Regions from separate parts of the Enterobacter sp. SA187 genome, predicted to be linked through region 1. Evidence: predicted binding sites of a transcription regulator. Region 1 holds the regulator's gene; each other region holds the start of a gene.

Region 1 (4,823 bases):
GGCATTAATCTGGCAGACAGAGACGACACAGAGCAGGTGGTGGCAAACACCAATGAGCCGACCTACCGCAGCGAGCACACGGACACGGTGGTTTACAGCCCGGAAGGGGCGCTGAATTACCGCCTGATCGCGCAGCATGTTGAATATTTTTCCGACCAGGCGCTGTCGTGGTTCACGCAGCCGGTGTTGACGACTTTCGACAAAGACAAAATTCCTACATGGTCAATTAAGGCAGATAAGGCCAAACTGACCGATGACCGGATGCTTTATCTTTATGGACACGTTGAGGTCAACGCCCTGACCGCTGATGCTCAACTGCGTAAAATCACCACGGATAACGCCCAGATTAACCTGATCACTCAGGATGTGACGTCAAACGATCTGGTTACGTTGTACGGTACGACATTTAATTCCAGCGGCCTGAAAATGCGCGGCAACTTACGCAGCAAAAACGCCGAGCTGATTGAAAAGGTTAGAACCTCATATGAAATTCAAAACAAACAAACTCAGCCTTAACCTTATGCTTGCCAGTACGCTTCTGGCCGCCAGCATTCCCGCGTTTGCGCTGACCGGTGATACCGATCAGCCCATTCACATTGAATCCGATCAGCAATCGTTAGACATGCAGGGCAACGTCGTGACCTTCACCGGCAACGTTGTCGTCACCCAGGGCACCATCAAAATCAATGCCGATAAAGTGGTGGTGACGCGTCCCGGCGGCGAAGAAGGTAAAGAAGTGATTGACGGCTTCGGCAAGCCAGCCACTTTCTACCAGATGCAGGATAGCGGCAAGCCGGTAAAAGGCCATGCCTCTCAGTTGCACTATGAACTGCAAAATGACTTCGTGGTGCTGACCGGCGATGCCTTCCTTGAGCAGCTCGACAGCAACATCAAAGGCGACAAAATTACCTATCTGGTGAAAGAGCAGAAAATGCAGGCTTACAGCGAGAAAGGTAAGCGCGTCACCACCGTTCTGGTGCCGTCGCAACTGCAGGACAAAAGCGCAACCCCGGCTCCGGCACAAAAAAAGAGTAACTGATCCGTTATGGCAACTTTAACTGCAAAAAATCTCGCTAAAGCTTACAAAGGCCGCCGCGTGGTGGAAGACGTCAGCCTCACCGTTAAATCCGGTGAAATTGTCGGTCTGTTAGGCCCTAACGGGGCGGGTAAAACCACCACCTTTTACATGGTGGTAGGCATCGTGCCGCGCGATGCGGGCAACATTATCATTGATGATGAAGACATCAGTCTGCTGCCGCTGCACGCCCGCGCTCGTCGCGGCATCGGCTATCTGCCGCAGGAAGCGTCGATTTTCCGTCGTCTGAGCGTGTTCGATAACCTGATGGCGGTGCTGCAAATCCGTGACGATCTGACCTCGCAACAGCGTGAAGATCGCGCCAATGAGCTGATGGAAGAGTTCCACATTGAACACCTGCGCGATAACCTCGGCCAGGCGTTGTCAGGCGGTGAACGCCGCCGTGTGGAAATCGCCCGCGCGCTGGCCGCGGATCCGAAATTTATTCTGCTGGATGAACCTTTTGCGGGCGTGGATCCAATTTCGGTTATCGACATCAAACGTATTATCGAGCACCTGCGCGACAGCGGCCTCGGTGTGCTGATTACCGACCATAACGTCCGCGAAACCCTGGCCGTGTGTGAGCGGGCTTATATCGTCAGCCAGGGGCACCTGATTGCCCATGGTACGCCGCAGCAAATCCTTGAAGACGAACAGGTTAAGCGCGTATATCTTGGGGAAGGCTTCAGACTCTGATAGGGTAGAGAAAATAAAGGGTTTAAGCGGAGAAGACTGCTCTGAATATGAAGCAAGGTTTGCAATTACGGCTCAGCCAACAACTGGCCATGACGCCACAATTGCAGCAGGCCATCCGTCTGTTGCAATTGTCTACGCTGGAACTTCAGCAAGAGCTTCAGCTGGCGCTGGAAAGCAACCCGTTGCTGGAGCAAACCGATCTTCACGATGAGATAGACGCCCAACCGACACAGGACACCGAAAACCTGGACGCCGTCGACGCCCTTGAACAGAAAGAGATGCCCGACGAGCTGCCGCTGGATGCCAGCTGGGACGAGATCTACACCGCCGGTACGCCTTCGGGTAACGGTGTCGATTATCAGGATGATGAACTGCCGGTTTATCAGGGTGAAACCACCCAGTCCCTGCAGGATTACCTGATGTGGCAGGTGGAACTGACCCCCTTCTCGGATACCGATCGCGCCATTGCCACCTCCATCGTCGACGCCGTTGATGACACCGGTTATCTCACCGTCTCGCTGGACGATATTCTTGAAAGCATGGGCGATGAGGAGATCGGGCTGGATGAGGTCGAGGCGGTGCTCAAGCGCGTACAGCGTTTTGATCCGATCGGCGTTGCCGCCCGCGATCTGCGTGACTGCCTGCTGATCCAGCTGTCGCAATTTAGCAAAGACACGCCCTGGCGCGACGAAGCGCAGTTGATCATCAGCGATCATCTTGATCTGCTGGCGAACCATGATTTCCGATCTCTGATGCGCGTAACGCGGCTGAAAGAAGATGTGCTAAAAGAAGCCGTCAATCTGATCCAGTCGCTCGATCCGCGACCCGGCCAGTCGATCCAGACGGGCGAACCCGAATATGTTATCCCTGACGTGCTGGTACGTAAGCATCAGGGGCGCTGGACTGTCGAGCTTAATTCCGACAGCATTCCCCGCCTGCAAATCAATCAGCACTATGCCGCCATGTGCGGCGGATCGCGTAATGACGCGGACAGCCAGTTTATCCGCAGTAATTTGCAGGATGCCAAATGGCTGATCAAAAGTCTGGAAAGCCGTAACGACACGCTGCTGCGCGTCAGCCGCTGTATCGTTGAGCAGCAGCAGGCCTTTTTTGATAAAGGCGAAGAATATATGAAACCGATGGTGCTGGCCGACATTGCCCAGGCCGTCGAGATGCACGAATCGACCATTTCACGTGTGACTACCCAGAAGTACCTGCACAGCCCACGGGGCATTTTTGAGCTCAAATATTTCTTCTCCAGCCATGTGAATACCGACAGCGGCGGCGAAGCATCGTCCACCGCCATTCGCGCGCTGGTGAAGAAACTGATAGCCGCAGAAAACCCTGCGAAACCACTGAGTGACAGTAAGCTAACTACCCTGCTGTCCGACCAGGGTATCATGGTAGCGCGCCGCACTGTTGCGAAGTATCGAGAGTCTTTATCCATTCCGCCGTCTAACCAGCGTAAACAGCTGGTCTGACTCAACCGATAAGGAAGACACTATGCAGCTCAATATCACAGGACATAACGTCGAGATTACTGAGCCCTTGCGCGAATTTTTACAGACAAAATTTGCCAAGCTGGAGCAATTTTTTGACAGGATCAATCAGGTCTACATTGTTCTGAAGGTGGAAAAGGTGACGCATATCGCCGACGCCACCCTGCATGTCAACGGCGGAGAGATCCACGCCAGTGCGGAAGGGCAGGATATGTATGCCGCCATTGATGGTTTAATTGATAAACTTTCACGGCAGCTCACTAAACATAAAGATAAACTGAAACAACACTAATTGTCCGGGCAGTTAACGGGTGCAGGACGGCCTGTTGTGAGACACAACGGGCCCTTTGTACCGTTAGCGCTTAGGTGAAATTATGATGAACAACGATTCAGCTCTTCAATTGAGCAATGTCCTTAACCAGGAATGTACCCGCAGCGGCGTTCACTGCCAGAGCAAAAAACGTGCGCTGGAAATCATCAGTGAACTGGCCGCCAAACAGCTAAGCTTACCGCCGCAGGTGGTATTCGAGGCGATTTTGACGCGTGAGAAAATGGGCAGCACCGGTATCGGCAACGGTATCGCGATCCCCCACGGTAAGCTGGAGGAAGATACGCTGCGCGCTGTGGGCGTCTTTGTGCAGCTGGAAACGCCGATCGCCTTTGATGCTATCGACAACCAGCCGGTGGATTTGCTGTTTGCGCTGCTGGTGCCGGCCGACCAGACCAAAACGCATCTGCATACGCTCTCTTTAGTCGCCCGCCGCCTGGCGGATAAAACCATTTGTCGCCGTCTGCGCAGCGCGCAAAGCGATGAAGAACTTTATCAAATCATCACGGAAACAGAAGGCTCCCGGGATGATGCTTAACCAGGAAATGGCCTTCGTCTTTGTTGTCCGGAGGAGAAAGGGTACATGGTACTGATGATCGTCAGTGGTCGTTCGGGATCGGGGAAATCTGTCGCCCTGCGAGCGCTGGAAGACATGGGCTTCTACTGCGTCGATAACCTGCCCGTCGTGCTGCTGCCAGAACTGGCGCGCTCGCTTGCTGACCGTCAGATTTCGGCGGCGGTGAGCATTGATGTGCGTAATATGCCGGAATCGCCGGAGATCTTCGAACAGGCGATGAACAACCTGCCCGATGCGTTTTCTCCGCAACTGCTGTTTCTTGATGCCGACCGCAATACGCTGATCCGTCGTTACAGCGATACCCGTCGTCTGCATCCGCTGTCCAGTAAAAACCTGTCGCTGGAAAGCGCCATCGACGAAGAGAGCGATCTGCTGGAGCCGCTGCGCTCCCGCGCCGATCTGATCGTCGATACCTCGGAAATGTCGGTGCACGAACTGGCCGAAATGCTGCGTACGCGTCTGCTGGGCAAACGCGAGCGTGAGCTGACGATGGTCTTTGAGTCCTTTGGCTTCAAGCACGGCATTCCTATTGATGCTGACTACGTGTTTGATGTGCGCTTTCTGCCGAACCCGCACTGGGATCCCAAACTGCGTCCGATGACCGGCCTGGATAAGCCCGTGGCGGCGTTTCTCGATCGCCATACTGAA
Region 2 (4,823 bases), 1.9 Mb from region 1:
TTTTTCACGGGCGGCGGCTTTATCGCGCTTAAGCACTTTGATCTGCGCCAGCGTCAGGTTTTCGATAATCGACAGATGCGGGAACAGCTCGAAATGCTGGAACACCATGCCAACGTGGGAGCGCAGCTCCGCCAGGTTGGTTTTCTTGTCGGTCACGGTGGTGCCGTTCACAACGATCTCGCCTTTCTGCACCGGCTCAAGGCCGTTGACGGTTTTGATCAGCGTCGACTTTCCGGATCCGGACGGGCCGCACACCACCACCACTTCACCTTTTTTAACCGTGGTAGAGCAGTCGGTCAGCACCTGAAAGTGACCATACCATTTTGAAACGTTTTTCAGGGAAATCATTAAACTGTCCTTTTCTTCAGATAGCTGACCAACAGTGAAGCACTGAGACTGATAACAAAATAGACGAAGCCGGCAAAGAGGATCATCTCAACCTGGGTACCGTCGCGCTCGCCGATGGTGGAGGCGGTGCGGAAGAAGTCCGCCAGGCTTAACACGTACACCAGAGAGGTATCCTGGAAGAGGACGATGCCCTGGGTTAACAGCAGCGGCACCATCGCCCGGAACGCCTGCGGCAGAATAATCAGCTTCATCGACTGCCAGTGGGTCATGCCCAGCGCCAGCGCAGCGCTTGACTGGCCGCGTGAAATACTCTGAATACCCGCGCGAATAATTTCCGAATAATAGGCGGCCTCAAACATCGAGAAGGCGACCATCGCGGAGATGAGGCGAATATCCGATTTGGGCGACAGCCCCAGCACATCCTGCAACAGACCCGGCACAATCAGATAGAACCACAGCAGCACCATCACCAGCGGGATAGAGCGGAAAACGTTCACATAGGCAGTAGCGAACCACGCCAGCGGCTTGAACGTCGACATGCGCAGCACCGCCAGAATGGTGCCCCAGACGATACCGACAATTACCGCCGTGACGGTAATTTTCAGCGTCACCCAGAGTCCGTCAAGCAGATAGGGCATCGCCGGAATAATGGAACTCCAGTCAAACTCGTACATTATTTGCCTCCCATATTGCCAGGCAGGCGGACTTTACGTTCTACCAGGTTCATTACCAGCATAATCACGGCGTTAATCAGGACGTAGGCAAGGGTGATGGCGGTAAAGGATTCCCACGCGTGGGCGGAGTAATCCAGCAGCTTACCCGCCTGCGCCGCCATATCCACCAGACCAATGGTCGAGGCGATAGCGGAGTTTTTCACCAGGTTCATCATCTCAGACGTCATCGGCGGCACGATCACCCGATAGGCGTTCGGCAGCAGCACATAGCGATAGGTTTGCGGCAGCGTCAGGCCCATCGCCAGCCCGGCGTTTTTCTGGCCGCGCGGCAGCGATTCGATCGCCGCACGCACCTGCTCGCACACACGGGCGGCGGTAAACAGTCCGAGGCAGATCATTGACGACAGGAAGAACTGGATATTGGGATCGAGCTCGGCTTTAAACCACATGCCGAGATCTTCCGGCAGCAGTTCAGGCACGACCAGATACCAGGTAAAGAATTGCACGATTAACGGCACGTTACGGAAGAGTTCGACGTAAAGCGTCCCGATGCCTGCCAGGAACCGGTTAGGCACGGTTCTGAGGATGCCAAACAGGGAGCCAACCAGGAAAGCGAGGATCCAGGCGGTGATCGACAGCGCGACCGTGACCTGAAAACCGCTCCACAGCCAGCCAAGATAGGTGGTGTTGCCGAACGGGGCTTGTTGCAGGAAAATTCCCCAGTTCCAGTCTATTGACATAATCTACCTCTGAAAAAAAAGGGTAGCAGCGCTACCCCCGAAGATTAATAAGAAGCTGTAATATTCGTGCTGAATGGGGAACGACCCTTCAACGTATAGTCTGTCCGCGCTTCATATCAATCGAGAGGGCAGGAGGACCCGCCCCTAATGGTTGTAATTAGTTAAGAGCTTTGTCGTTAGGTTCTTTGAACAGCGCTTTCATCTCATCCGAGAGTTCAAAGTTCATGTTCAGATTTTTTGGCGGAATTGGGTTTTTGAACCACTTATCAAACCACTTAGCCGCTTCGCCAGAGGTCTGCGCCTGGGCGATGGTGTCATCCATCAGCTTCTTGAACTCGGTATCGCCTTTACGCAGCATGCAGCCATAGGCTTCCTGCGACTGCGGCTTGCCGACGATTTCCCAGTTATCCGGTTTTTTCGCCTTCGCACGCTCGCCCGCCAACAGGGCATCGTCCATCATAAAGGCCACGGCACGACCGCTTTCCAGGGTGCGGAAGGAGTCGCCATGATCTTTCGCGCTGATGATGCGCATATCCATTTTCTGCTCTTCGTTAAGCTTGTGCAGCAACACTTCAGAGGTGGTGCCTGAGGTGACGACGACCGCTTTACCTTTCAGATCGGCGAAGTCTTTCACGTTGCCGCCTTTTTTCGCCAGCAGACGGGTGCCCACGACGAAAATGGTGTCAGAGAAAGCGGCCTGCTTCTGGCGCTCCAGGTTGTTGGTAGTGGAGCCGCACTCAAAATCAAAGGTGCCGTTCTGCAACAGAGGAATACGGTTTTGCGAGGTGATAGGGATCAGTTTTACCTGCAGGTCCGGCTTGTTGAGCTTTTTCTTTACCGCTTCAACAATGGCGTTGGAGTAAGCCTGCGAATAACCCACCACTTTTTGCTGGTTATCGTAGTAGGAGAACGGTACGGAAGATTCACGGTGTCCGACCACGATGACGCCGTTTTTGGCGATTTTTTCCAGCGTGCTTTGCCCGGCCGCAGGGGCTGCATCTTCAGCCTGCGCTACGCCGGCGGACATTCCCATCACCAGCATTGCTGTGGCCAGTTTACGTAATTGCATATCCAACTCCTTCATCGTCAGCGCCAGAGACGCATTGATACCCAGTGTGAGTGATTGTGTTGTTATATCCTGCTGCTTAAGCGTGCAGTGTTATGCGTGTTTGTTAACATTTAGTCTGGCTTAATGTAAAGATTTTGCTGCGATATTGTTTATTTTTGCGAGGCGCTCCGCACCGTTTAGAGGCATAAATCGCTGCTTGCACCAAATTAGTGCCGCCGCCGATCCGTGCTGGTGCATCAAGGTTGCAGAGCCGCAAAAAATCGCTGTTCCCTGCTAATGGGTAGCAAGAGGTGTGCCAGTTTTGAAGGAGTGCAGGCCCGGTGCACTGTGTGCGACCGGTCCTGGAGGAGAGGGATTAGTGACGACGCTGGCGCAGACTCATCACCAGCGCGCCGAAACCGGCGAGCGCGGTGAGGATCCACAGCGGCCAGTTGCCGGTGCGGGCATAAGGCGTAAGGCCACGTGCCGGCGTGACCTCTGCCGTCAGCACCTGACGGGTAAACTGCGGGATCATAGCCTGAATGTCGCCCTGCGGACCAATCACGGCGGTAATGCCATTGTTGGTGCTGCGCAGCAGCGGACGTGCCAGCTCCAGCGAACGCATACGCGCCATCTGGAAGTGCTGCCACGGGCCGATAGATTTACCGAACCAGGCATCGTTGGAAATGGTCAGCAGGAAGTCCGTATCCGGACGGAAGTTGTCCCGCACCTGTTCGCCGAGAATGATTTCATAGCAGATGGCGGGCGTCAGATTAAACCCGTGCGCATGCAGCTGCGGCTGCACGTAAGGCCCGCGGCTGAATGACGACATCGGCAGGTCAAAGAACGGCGCCAGCGGACGCAGGATCGACTCCAGCGGCACGAACTCGCCAAACGGCACCAGATGGTTTTTGTTGTAGCGATTGGTGGAGTCATAACGATACGGACTGTCTTTACCCAGCGTAATGATAGTGTTGTAGGTATCGTAGCGATTCTGCTGATTCAGACGCGCATCCACAATGCCGGTGATAAGCGTTGTGTCTCTGTCACGCAGCTGCGCGTCCAGCGAGCTTAAAAAGCGCTGCTGGTTGATTTCCAGATCCGGAATGGCGGACTCCGGCCAGATGATCAGTTGCGATTTGCCCATCTCCCGCTCGCTGTTGCTAAGGTAGATCTCCAGCGTATTCACCAGCTGGTTTTCATCCCATTTCAGCGACTGCGGAATATCGCCCTGCACCAGCGACACCTGCGTGGCTTTTTCCGGCAGCAACGTATACCACTGAACATAGCGCAGCGGGAAGGGCAGCGCGAACAGCACCACGCCCGCCGCCAGCGGACGCCAGTTGCGGGTCGCGATAGCCAGCGCCAGCAGGCCGCTGACTATCATCAGAAGGGCGTTGATCGCTTCCACGCCCATCACCGGCGCCAGCCCTTTCAGCGGGCCGTCGATCTGGCTGTAGCCAAACTGCAACCACGGGAAGCCGGTCAGCACCCAGCCGCGCAGGAATTCCGTCAGCTGCCAGACGACAGGCGCGGCAATCGCCACGCGCAGCCAGTTCGTCTTCGGCCACAGGCGGGAGAGGATCCCGGCAAACAGACCGGTATAGAGCGACAGATAGGCGGCCAGCAGTACGACGAGGAAAATATTGATCGGGCCGGGCATGCCGCCGAACTGCGCGATGCTGACGTAAACCCAGTTGATGCCGGAACCAAACAGCCCCAGCCCCCAGAAATAACCAATCCAGGCGGCCTGCAGGGGGCGGCGGTTGAGGGTCAGCCCCTGCAGCCCCATCAGAGACAGCAGCGCGGCAGGCCAGATATCATAAGGAGAAAAAGCCAGCGTTCCGCTGGCTCCGAGTATCAGCGCCAGCAGCAGGCGATAGCGCTGGCGTTCCATTAATGGGGCAAAAACCATTTATTCATCCAGTAGTGGTTTTATTCGTCCAGTTTTGGCTGGGGAGAATCATCCGGTATTCTGACGTGAACCTGAATAATACGGCGGCTGTCGGCCAT
Region 3 (4,823 bases), 500 kb from region 1:
ATAAACAGGCTGCCGATCAACTGCTGCATCGCCTGGCCGCCGCTGCCGTGGGCCAGTTGTACGGTACTCATGCTTCACTCTCCTGACTGCGATACTGATACCAGGCGGCGCAGGCTCCCTCTGAGGAGACCATCAGCGCGCCAAAGGCCGACTGCGGATCGCAGGTTTTGCCGAACAGCGGGCACTGGTGCGGTTTGCATTTACCGGTCAGCACGTCGCCGCAGCGGGCGCGCGGATCGTCATACGCCTGCTGCGGGGCAGGGCGAAAATGCGCCTGCGCATCAAATGACTGGTACGCCGGTGTCAGCTGCACGCCGGAGTGTTCGATCATGCCAAGCCCGCGCCACTCGCTTTTGCCTTCGACGCAGAACACCTCGGCCATCGCCTGACGGGCCAGCGCGTTGCCGCCATCGGGCACCACGCGGCGGTACTGATTTTCAACCAGACTGCGGGCTGCTATTTTCTGCTCAACCAGCATCAGTACGCCTTGCAGTAGATCAAGAGGTTCGAAACCCGCCACCACTAACGGGCGCTGAAAGTCGCTGGCGATAAAGCCGTAGGCGTCGATACCGATCACCATGCTGACGTGCCCCGGCGCTAAAAAGGCGTCGATGCCGTTGTCCGGCGCTTCCAGCAGGCTGCGCAGCGTCGGGATCAGCGTGATGTGCTGGCAGAAAAAATAGAAATTATCGAGCCCGCGCGCCTTCGCCTGTTGCAGCGTAATGGCGGTGGCGGGCATGGTGGTCTCAAAGCCGAGGCCGAAAAACACCACTTTGCGCTGCGGGTTTTCCGCCGCCAGCGTCAGCGCGTCCATCGGCGAATAGACAATGCGGATATCCGCGCCGCGCGCTTTCGCCTGCAACAGCGAACCGTTTTTTCCCGGCACGCGGATGGCATCGCCGAAGGTGCAGAAAATCACCTCCGGACGGCTGGCGATCTCCACGCAGGTGTCGATGCGTCCCATCGGCAACACGCAGACCGGGCAGCCCGGCCCGTGAATGAATTCGATATTGTCCGGCAGCAGCTGATCGAGGCCGAATTTAAAAATCGCGTGGGTATGGCCGCCGCACACTTCCATAATGCGCAGCGGGCGGGAAGCGGTGTAAGAGAGCTGGCGGGCGCGATCCCGCAGGCGATCGATAAGCTGCATCACCTGTTCCGGGGCGCGGTATTCATCAACAAAACGCATCACCGGCCTCCGCTGTTGTGGGCGTCACCGTACAGCAGACCGCCGACGTCCGGCTCTACCTCAAACATATTTTGCAGGGCTCTCAGGGTGTCGCGGGCTTCCGCTTCGTTGATCACGCTCATCGCAAAGCCGACGTGCACCAGCACCCACTGGCCGAGGCGCGACTGGCCTGTTTCATCGGTGCTGCCCACCAGCGTCAGATCCACATCACGCTGAATGCCGCAGACGTCCACTTTCGCCTGTAAACCGTCGATGGCGCTGATCTGCCCCGGTACGCCTATGCACATTGTTGCGCCTCCAGCCAGGCAAGCCAGCTGTCCATGCCTTCGCCGCTGGTGGCGGAGATCAGGATCACTTCTATCTGTGGATTCACCGCCCGCGCCGCCTCTAAACAGCGTTCGACGTCAAAATTCAGATAGGGCAGCAGGTCGATTTTATTGAGCAGCATCAGCGAGGCGGCGGCAAACATATGCGGATATTTCAGCGGCTTGTCTTCGCCTTCGGTGACGGACAGTACCGCCACTTTATGCCGCTCGCCCAGGTCAAAGCTCGCCGGACACACCAGGTTGCCGACGTTTTCGATGAACAAAATACCGCCGTCGTCCAGCGGTAAACGCGGCGCGGCGTCGGCGATCATCTGTGCATCCAGATGGCAGCCTTTACCGGTATTCACCTGAATGGCCGGGGTGCCGGTGGCGCGAATACGCGCGGCGTCGTTTACCGTTTGCTGATCGCCTTCAATCACCGCGCAGGCGGTTTTGCCTTTCAGGCGCAGCAGGGTATCGGTGAGCAGAGTGGTCTTACCGGAGCCGGGGCTGGAAACCAGGTTCAGCACCAGCAGCTGGCGGGCGGCGAAGCGCGCGCGGTTGCGGGCGGCAAGCTGATTGTTTTTATCCAGCACGTCGATTTCCACTTCCAGCATCCGGCGCTGGCTCATGCCGGGCGCATGGGTGCCCGCCTCGCCATGACCATAATGCAGATCGCCGCTGTCGGTTTGCGTTGGACTAAAGGCGGTTTTCATGCCAGTGATGGTAAGCCCGGGCCGGGCGGCAGGCGCGAAGGGCGCCCCGCGAAACGCCGAGTGCGGATTGTGCTCGTCGCCTTCTATATAGAGATTGCCTTCACCGCAACCACAGGTGGTACACATATTTCACTCCTGTTCAATTTCCAGACGCTGAATTTGCAGACCGTCGTCGGCGACAATCTGTAAGCCGTCGCTGTGACACAGCGGACAACGGCGCACGCGCTGGCTCAGTAAGGTGACGTACTGCTGACAATGCCCGCACCAGCACTCGGCCTGTTGCTCATCGAGATGCAGTGTACAACCTTCCGCCAGGGTGCCACGGCATACCAGATCAAAGCAGAAGCTCAATGCGCTGCTTTCGACGCAGGAAAATGCGCCAATTTTTAACCACACGCCGGTGACGCGCCGCGCGCCGTGCGCCGCTGCCTGCTGTTCGATAAGTTCCAGCGCGCGCTGGCAAAGGGTAATTTCGTGCATAGCGCCTCCCGTTAGTCGATGGCCTAACGAATGCAATAACGATGCCAGCTCTTTTTGACATGTCACTGACGATGTCGACGCTGACGAAATGACATGTCATTTTCGCGATGGTTTTGTTTTTTATCTTTAAAATTCAATGTATTAAAAACTGGCATAAAAACTGCTAACAACGGTTATCGCAACTAATTGGGTAACCTGACATGACCATCTGGGAAATTAGCGAAAAAGCGGACTACATTGCCGAACGGCATCAACGCCTCCAGGATGAATGGCGTCATTACTGCAACTCACTGGTTCAGGGGATAACCCTGTCAAAAGCGCGGCTGCATCATGCCATGAGCTGCGCGCCGGACCGGGATCTGTGCTTTGTCTTATTCGAGCACTTTCCGGTTTACGTCACCCTCGCCGACGGCTTTAACAGCCACACCATCGAGTATTACGTCGGCAGCAAAAACAGCGACGACAAACTGTTGATTGCGCAGGCGCAACTGGGGCTGGATGGCCGGGTTGACGGCCACGTCAGCAACCGCTCCCGCGAAGCCGTACTCGAACACTATCTCGATAAAATCGCCACCGTTTACCACGGCCTGTATGCCGCCATTGAACAGGATCTGCCCATCGATCTGCATCAGCTGGTGAACCGCCCGTTACAAAGGGCGCAGGCGTAACCGCACGGGTGTCGATGAGTGTCGAAACAGACAGTACATCGGCATGATTTCGTCAAAAATGACCACCTGAGGAATGCCTGGTGAATCGTTTTGTAATTGCTGACTCCACCCTCTGCATTGGCTGCCACACCTGTGAAGCCGCCTGTGCCGAGACGCATCGCCAGCGCGGTTTGCAGTCTATGCCGCGCCTGAAAGTGATGCGCAACGAAAAAGAATCTGCGCCGCAGCTATGTCATCACTGCGAAGACGCGCCCTGCGCCGGGGTCTGCCCGGTGAATGCCATTAACCGCGTCGATGGCGCGGTGCAGCTCAATGAAAGCCTGTGCGTCAGCTGTAAGCTGTGCGCCATCGCCTGTCCATTTGGCGCGATAGAAATGTCCGGCAGCCGCCCGCTGCATATTCCGGCCAACGCCAATACGCCGAAAGCGCCCGCCGCGCCGCCTGCGCCAGCCCGTGTCAGCACGCTGCTGGACTGGGTACCAGGTATCCGCGCCGTGGCGGTGAAATGCGATCTGTGCAGCTTCGATGACGCCGGTCCCGCCTGCGTGCGCACCTGCCCGACGCAGGCGCTGCATCTGGTCGATAACCATGACATCGCCCGCGCCAGCAAACGCAAGCGCGAGCTGACCATTAACGCGGATTTCGGCGATCTGTCGGCGCTGATGCTGCCGCCAGGAGGTACACATTGAACGCGCTTTCACTCATTAACAGCGCGCTGCTGTTTTTTTCCGCGGCGGCGTTGCTGGCAGCGGCATTTTCATTTTATAAGCCGCTGAGCGGCGTGATGGCAGGGCTGGGCGGCGCGCTCGCCAGCGTCATGACGGCGGGGGCCGGCGCGCTGGTACTGCTCGACGGCGTGGCGGTGCAGGGCACGGTATCGCTGGCGGGTATGGGGATGCTGATCACGCCGCTGTCTGCGATCTGGCTTATCACCCTCGGCCTGTGCGGGCTGTTTGTCAGCCTGTTTAACCTTGACTGGCATCGTCATGCCGGGGTGCAGGCGAACGGTCTGCTGATGAACGCCCTGATGGCGGCGGCGGTGTGCGCTGTCGTTGCAGATAACTTTGGCGTGCTGGTGGTCATGGCGGAGATCATGGCGCTGTGCGCGGTGTTTCTTACCGGCTGCGGCCAGTCGGCAAAACTGTGGTTTGTGCTGGGCCGGGCGGGCACGCTGCTGCTGGTCGTCAGCTGCGGGCTGATCTGGCAGCGTTATCACACGCTGGATCTGACGCAGATGAATATGGCCGCCCAACAGTTACCGCTGAGCGCCGGGATCTGGCTCACCGGCGTGGCCGGATTTGGCCTGCTGGCGGGGATCATCCCGCTGCACGGCTGGGTGCCGCAGGCCCATGCGAATGCCAGTGCGCCCGCCGCGGCGCTGTTCTCCACCGTGGTGATGAAAATCGGTCTGTTCGGCATCCTGACATTATCGCTCGCGGGCGGTAATCCACCGCTGTGGTGGGGC
Region 4 (4,823 bases), 570 kb from region 1:
TGGCAGGTTTCCTGCCGGGCATCATGCTGACGCAGATCGGTTATATTCCCAATGCCATACAGAGCGCCGGTACGCTGCTCGGCCTGCGACAGCTGATCTTCCTCTGGCCCTGCGCGCTGGCGATCGTCGCGGCACTGACGATGGGATTGTTTTATAAGCTTAATGAGCAACGCTTCGCGATGATTATTGCGGAGATCGGGGCGCGAAAAAAGCAGGGTACGCACGCTGTACCCTTCGCAAAAGGGGAAACTCCAGCGATAAAGGTATAGAAAGGAAATAAAAAAGCCCCGTCTTCGCAGGCGGGGCTTCGTTTTCAGTACGAAATCGGCTTACGCGTCTTTCGGACCACGCATCGCGCGTTTACGGTCGTTCTCGGTCAGGTGACGTTTACGGATACGGATAGAGGTTGGGGTAACTTCTACCAGTTCGTCGTCATCGATGAACTCCAGCGCCTGCTCCAGCGACATTTTGATCGGCGGAACCAGAACCGTGGCTTCATCAGTACCGGAAGCACGCATGTTGGTCAGCTTCTTACCGGTCAGACAGTTTACTGTCAGATCGTTAGAACGGCTGTGGATACCGATGATCTGGCCTTCGTACACTTCTGCACCGTGACCCAGGAACAGCTTACCGCGATCCTGCAAGCTGAACAGCGCAAACGCGACTGCTTTACCCTGGCCGTTGGAGATCAGCACGCCGTTGTTACGCTGGCCGATTTCGCCCGGCTTAACATCGTCGTAGTGGCTGAAGGTGGAGTACAGCAGACCGGTACCGGAGGTCATGGTCATGAACTCGGTACGGAAGCCGATCAGGCCACGTGCCGGGATCAGGTAATCCAGACGAATACGGCCTTTGCCGTCAGGGATCATGTCTTTGACATCGCCCTTACGCTCGCCCATTGCCTGCATTACCGCGCCCTGGTGCTGTTCTTCGATGTCCAGCGTCACGTTTTCGAACGGCTCCTGCATACGGCCATCGATCATACGGTTGATAACTTTCGGACGGGAAACCGCCAGCTCAAAGCCTTCACGACGCATGTTTTCGATAAGTACGGACAGGTGCAGTTCACCACGACCGGATACACGGAACGCGTCCGCATCTTCGGTTTCTTCAACGCGCAGCGCCACGTTGTGCACAAGCTCTTTGTTCAGGCGGTCAAGGATCTGACGGGAGGTAACGAATTTACCTTCTTTGCCACAGAACGGAGAGGTGTTGACGTTAAAGAACATGGTAACGGTCGGTTCATCAACAGACAGAGCCGGCAGCGCTTCGACATTCTGCGGATCGCAGATGGTGTCGGAGATGTTCAGTTCGCCCAGACCAGTGATCGCGATGATGTCGCCCGCTTCAGCTTCAGTGGATTCGATACGTTCCAGACCGAGGTGGCCCAGCACTTTACCCACTTTACCGTTACGCGTTTTACCTTCGCTGTCGATGATGGTCACTTGCTGGTTCGGTTTCACCTTGCCGCGTTTGATGCGGCCGATGCCGATAACACCAACATAGTTGTTGTAATCCAGCTGGGAGATCTGCATCTGCAGCGGACCATCAAGGTCAACGTTCGGCGCAGGTACATGGTCAACAATCGCCTGGTACAGCGGGGTCATGTCTTCCGCCATATCAGTGTGATCGTTACCGGCGATGCCCATCAGTGCAGATGCATAGATGATAGGGAAATCGAGCTGCTCGTCAGTCGCGTCGAGGTTAACGAACAGGTCGAATACCTGATCGACAACCCAGTCCGGACGCGCGCCAGGACGGTCAACTTTATTAATAACAACAATCGGCTTCAGGCCGTGTGCAAACGCTTTTTTGGTAACAAAGCGAGTCTGCGGCATTGGGCCATCCATTGCGTCAACCACCAGCAGCACGGAGTCTACCATGGACATAACACGTTCAACTTCACCACCGAAGTCGGCGTGACCCGGGGTATCAACGATGTTGATACGGTAGTCATTCCATTTAATAGCGGTGTTTTTAGCGAGGATGGTAATCCCACGCTCTTTCTCCAAATCGTTGGAGTCCATCACGCGTTCGGTCGTTTCAGCACGCTCGCTGAAAGTACCGGATTGCTGCAGGAGCTTGTCAACCAGGGTAGTTTTACCGTGGTCAACGTGAGCAATGATGGCGATGTTACGCAAATTTTCGATCACAACTTTGCCTCAGGCATTAGAAATAGCGCGTTATTGTACACGTATTAATCGCAGTACAGAACAGGATCACAAAGAACCTTTACAAACAATACGGAAAGTAAGGCTTTGTGATCGCTTTCACGGCGCAGTAAAGGGGTGCCTTAACGAAAATTGCACCAATATAGTGCTTGTGGTTCACAATCAAGCACTATACTGGTGCAATGTTTCCATTCTGGTGCAGCCCTTTTGCACTATGACGTGCATGATAACGCCTTTTGGGGGTGTTTTTAAAGTTGGCACAGATTTCGCTTTATATCCTGCAGAGCAACAATGCCGTTTATGAGCAGTGTTTTCTGACCTCGTTACCACGACGACAATGACAAAATCCGGGAGAGTTAAGTATGTCCGCTGAACACGTTTTGACGATGCTGAATGAACATGAAGTGAAGTTTGTCGATTTGCGCTTCACCGATACCAAAGGTAAAGAACAGCACGTCACTATCCCGTCCCATCAGGTTAATGCCGAATTCTTCGAAGAAGGCAAAATGTTTGATGGCTCCTCGATTGGTGGCTGGAAAGGTATCAACGAATCCGACATGGTGTTGATGCCTGACGCGACTACCGCTGTCATTGACCCGTTCTACGAAGAAACTACGCTGATCATCCGCTGCGACATCCTGGAACCCGGCACCCTGCAGGGCTATGACCGTGACCCGCGTTCTATCGCGAAACGCGCTGAAGAGTACCTGCGTTCTACTGGCATCGCCGACACCGTACTGTTCGGGCCAGAACCAGAATTCTTCCTGTTCGACGATATCCGTTTCGGCAGCTCCATCTCCGGTTCTCACGTTGCTATCGATGATATCGAAGGCGCATGGAACACCGGCACCAAATACGAAGGCGGTAACAAAGGTCACCGTCCGGCAGTAAAAGGCGGTTACTTCCCGGTTCCACCGGTCGATTCTTCACAGGATCTGCGTTCCACCATGTGTCTGGTGATGGAAGAGATGGGTCTGGTTGTTGAAGCTCATCACCACGAAGTGGCAACTGCGGGTCAGAACGAAGTGGCAACCCGCTTCAACACCATGACCAAAAAAGCCGACGAAATTCAGATCTACAAATATGTTGTGCACAACGTGGCGCACCGCTTCGGTAAAACCGCGACCTTTATGCCGAAACCGATGTTCGGTGATAACGGTTCCGGTATGCACTGCCATATGTCCCTGTCCAAGAACGGCACCAACCTGTTCTCTGGCGACAAATATGCCGGTCTGTCTGAGCAGGCGCTGTTCTACATCGGCGGCGTAATCAAACACGCTAAAGCGATCAACGCCCTGGCGAACCCGACCACCAACTCTTACAAGCGTCTGGTCCCGGGTTACGAAGCGCCGGTTATGCTGGCTTACTCTGCCCGTAACCGTTCTGCCTCTATCCGTATTCCGGTGGTTGCTTCTCCGAAAGCGCGTCGTATCGAAGTACGCTTCCCGGATCCGGCGGCTAACCCGTACCTGTGCTTCGCTGCACTGCTGATGGCTGGCCTTGACGGTATCAAGAACAAGATCCACCCGGGCGAAGCGATGGACAAAAACCTGTATGACCTGCCGCCGGAAGAAGCCGCAGAGATCCCACAGGTTGCAGGCTCTCTGGAAGAAGCACTGAATGCGCTGGACGCAGACCGTGAGTTCCTGACAGCTGGCGGCGTATTCACTGACGACGCGATCGATGCTTACATCGCTCTGCGTACCGAAGAAAACGACCGTGTGCGCATGACGCCGCACCCGGTTGAGTTTGAACTGTATTACAGCGTTTAATTATTAAGACTCGGTGAATTTCTTGTCGCAGCTGTGTTGGCTGCGACAAGACAGACGCCTGAGGTTTTTTGTTGCCGTGGAACTTTAGCCCATCTCAGGATGGGCTTTTTTCTCCACGCCCGGCATATATTTGCGAACAATTCACCGACTTACACTTATAATGCACTGTATTGGTGCACACTAAGGAGACTGCTGAATGGCAACAGGCGTGGTGCCCGATGCTGGGCAGATCCTCAATTCTCTGATCAACAGTATTTTGCTGGTTGATGATGACCTGGCAATTCACTATGCGAACCCGGCGGCGCAACAGTTGCTGGCCCAAAGTTCACGCAAGCTGTTTGGCACACCGTTACCCGAACTACTGAGTTATTTTTCGCTGAATATTGGCCTGATGCAGGAAAGTTTGCAGGCCGGACAAGGCTTTACCGATAACGAAGTGACGCTGGTGATCGATGGCCGCTCACATATTCTTTCCCTGACCGCGCAACGTCTGCCGGAGGGCCTGATCCTGCTGGAGATGGCGCCCATGGATAATCAGCGTCGCCTGAGTCAGGAGCAGTTACAGCACGCTCAGCAGATCGCCGCCCGCGACCTGGTGCGTGGCCTGGCCCATGAAATTAAAAATCCGCTCGGCGGTTTGCGCGGCGCGGCGCAGTTGCTCAGCAAAGCGCTGCCCGACCCGGCGCTGATGGAATACACCAAAGTCATTATTGAACAGGCTGACCGGCTGCGAAATCTGGTGGACCGTCTGTTAGGCCCGCAGCAGCCGGGAATGCACGTCACGGAAAGTATTCATAAGGTGGCGGAGCGCGTGGTGAAGCTGGTATCGATGGAGCTGCCGGAAAACGTCACCCTGGTGCGCGATTACGATCCCAGCCTG

Evidence for each region. Region 1 encodes sigma-54, which starts transcription at its own class of promoters, with help from an activator protein. Its sites were predicted from a motif close to GTTGGCACANNTTTCGCTNT; they were not measured.
Region 2: BMF08_RS11705 (amino acid ABC transporter substrate-binding protein) is a predicted target of sigma-54. The motif match lies at 3,112-3,131, and genes of this name have one in related genera.
Region 3: hypA (hydrogenase maturation nickel metallochaperone HypA) is a predicted target of sigma-54. The motif match lies at 2,720-2,739, and genes of this name have one in related genera.
Region 4: glnA (glutamate--ammonia ligase) is a predicted target of sigma-54. The motif match lies at 2,425-2,444, and genes of this name have one in related genera.

The regions. Positions count from the first base shown of each region.
Region 1 covers NZ_CP019113.1:605,214-610,036, forward strand. Annotated here, with positions in the region: gene lptC (LPS export ABC transporter periplasmic protein LptC) at 1-516, shown strand, start outside; gene lptA (lipopolysaccharide ABC transporter substrate-binding protein LptA) at 485-1,039, shown strand; gene lptB (LPS export ABC transporter ATP-binding protein) at 1,046-1,771, shown strand; gene rpoN (RNA polymerase factor sigma-54) at 1,819-3,252, shown strand; gene hpf (ribosome hibernation promoting factor) at 3,275-3,562, shown strand; gene ptsN (PTS IIA-like nitrogen regulatory protein PtsN) at 3,645-4,136, shown strand; gene rapZ (RNase adapter RapZ) at 4,182-4,823, shown strand, end outside.
Region 2 covers NZ_CP019113.1:2,457,851-2,462,673, forward strand. Annotated here, with positions in the region: gene BMF08_RS11690 (amino acid ABC transporter ATP-binding protein) at 1-348, opposite strand, end outside; gene gltK (glutamate/aspartate ABC transporter permease GltK) at 348-1,022, opposite strand; gene BMF08_RS11700 (amino acid ABC transporter permease) at 1,022-1,762, opposite strand; gene BMF08_RS11705 (amino acid ABC transporter substrate-binding protein) at 1,920-2,831, opposite strand; gene lnt (apolipoprotein N-acyltransferase) at 3,187-4,725, opposite strand; gene corC (CNNM family magnesium/cobalt transport protein CorC) at 4,746-4,823, opposite strand, start outside.
Region 3 covers NZ_CP019113.1:106,175-110,997, reverse strand. Annotated here, with positions in the region: gene hypE (hydrogenase expression/formation protein HypE) at 1-71, opposite strand, end outside; gene hypD (hydrogenase formation protein HypD) at 68-1,189, opposite strand; gene BMF08_RS00580 (HypC/HybG/HupF family hydrogenase formation chaperone) at 1,189-1,476, opposite strand; gene hypB (hydrogenase nickel incorporation protein HypB) at 1,467-2,336, opposite strand; gene hypA (hydrogenase maturation nickel metallochaperone HypA) at 2,340-2,690, opposite strand; gene hycA (formate hydrogenlyase regulator HycA) at 2,891-3,358, shown strand; gene BMF08_RS00560 (4Fe-4S dicluster domain-containing protein) at 3,439-4,047, shown strand; gene hycC (formate hydrogenlyase subunit 3) at 4,044-4,823, shown strand, end outside.
Region 4 covers NZ_CP019113.1:1,172,562-1,177,384, reverse strand. Annotated here, with positions in the region: gene BMF08_RS05740 (MFS transporter) at 1-269, shown strand, start outside; gene typA (ribosome-dependent GTPase TypA) at 330-2,153, opposite strand; gene glnA (glutamate--ammonia ligase) at 2,534-3,943, shown strand; gene glnL (nitrogen regulation protein NR(II)) at 4,140-4,823, shown strand, end outside.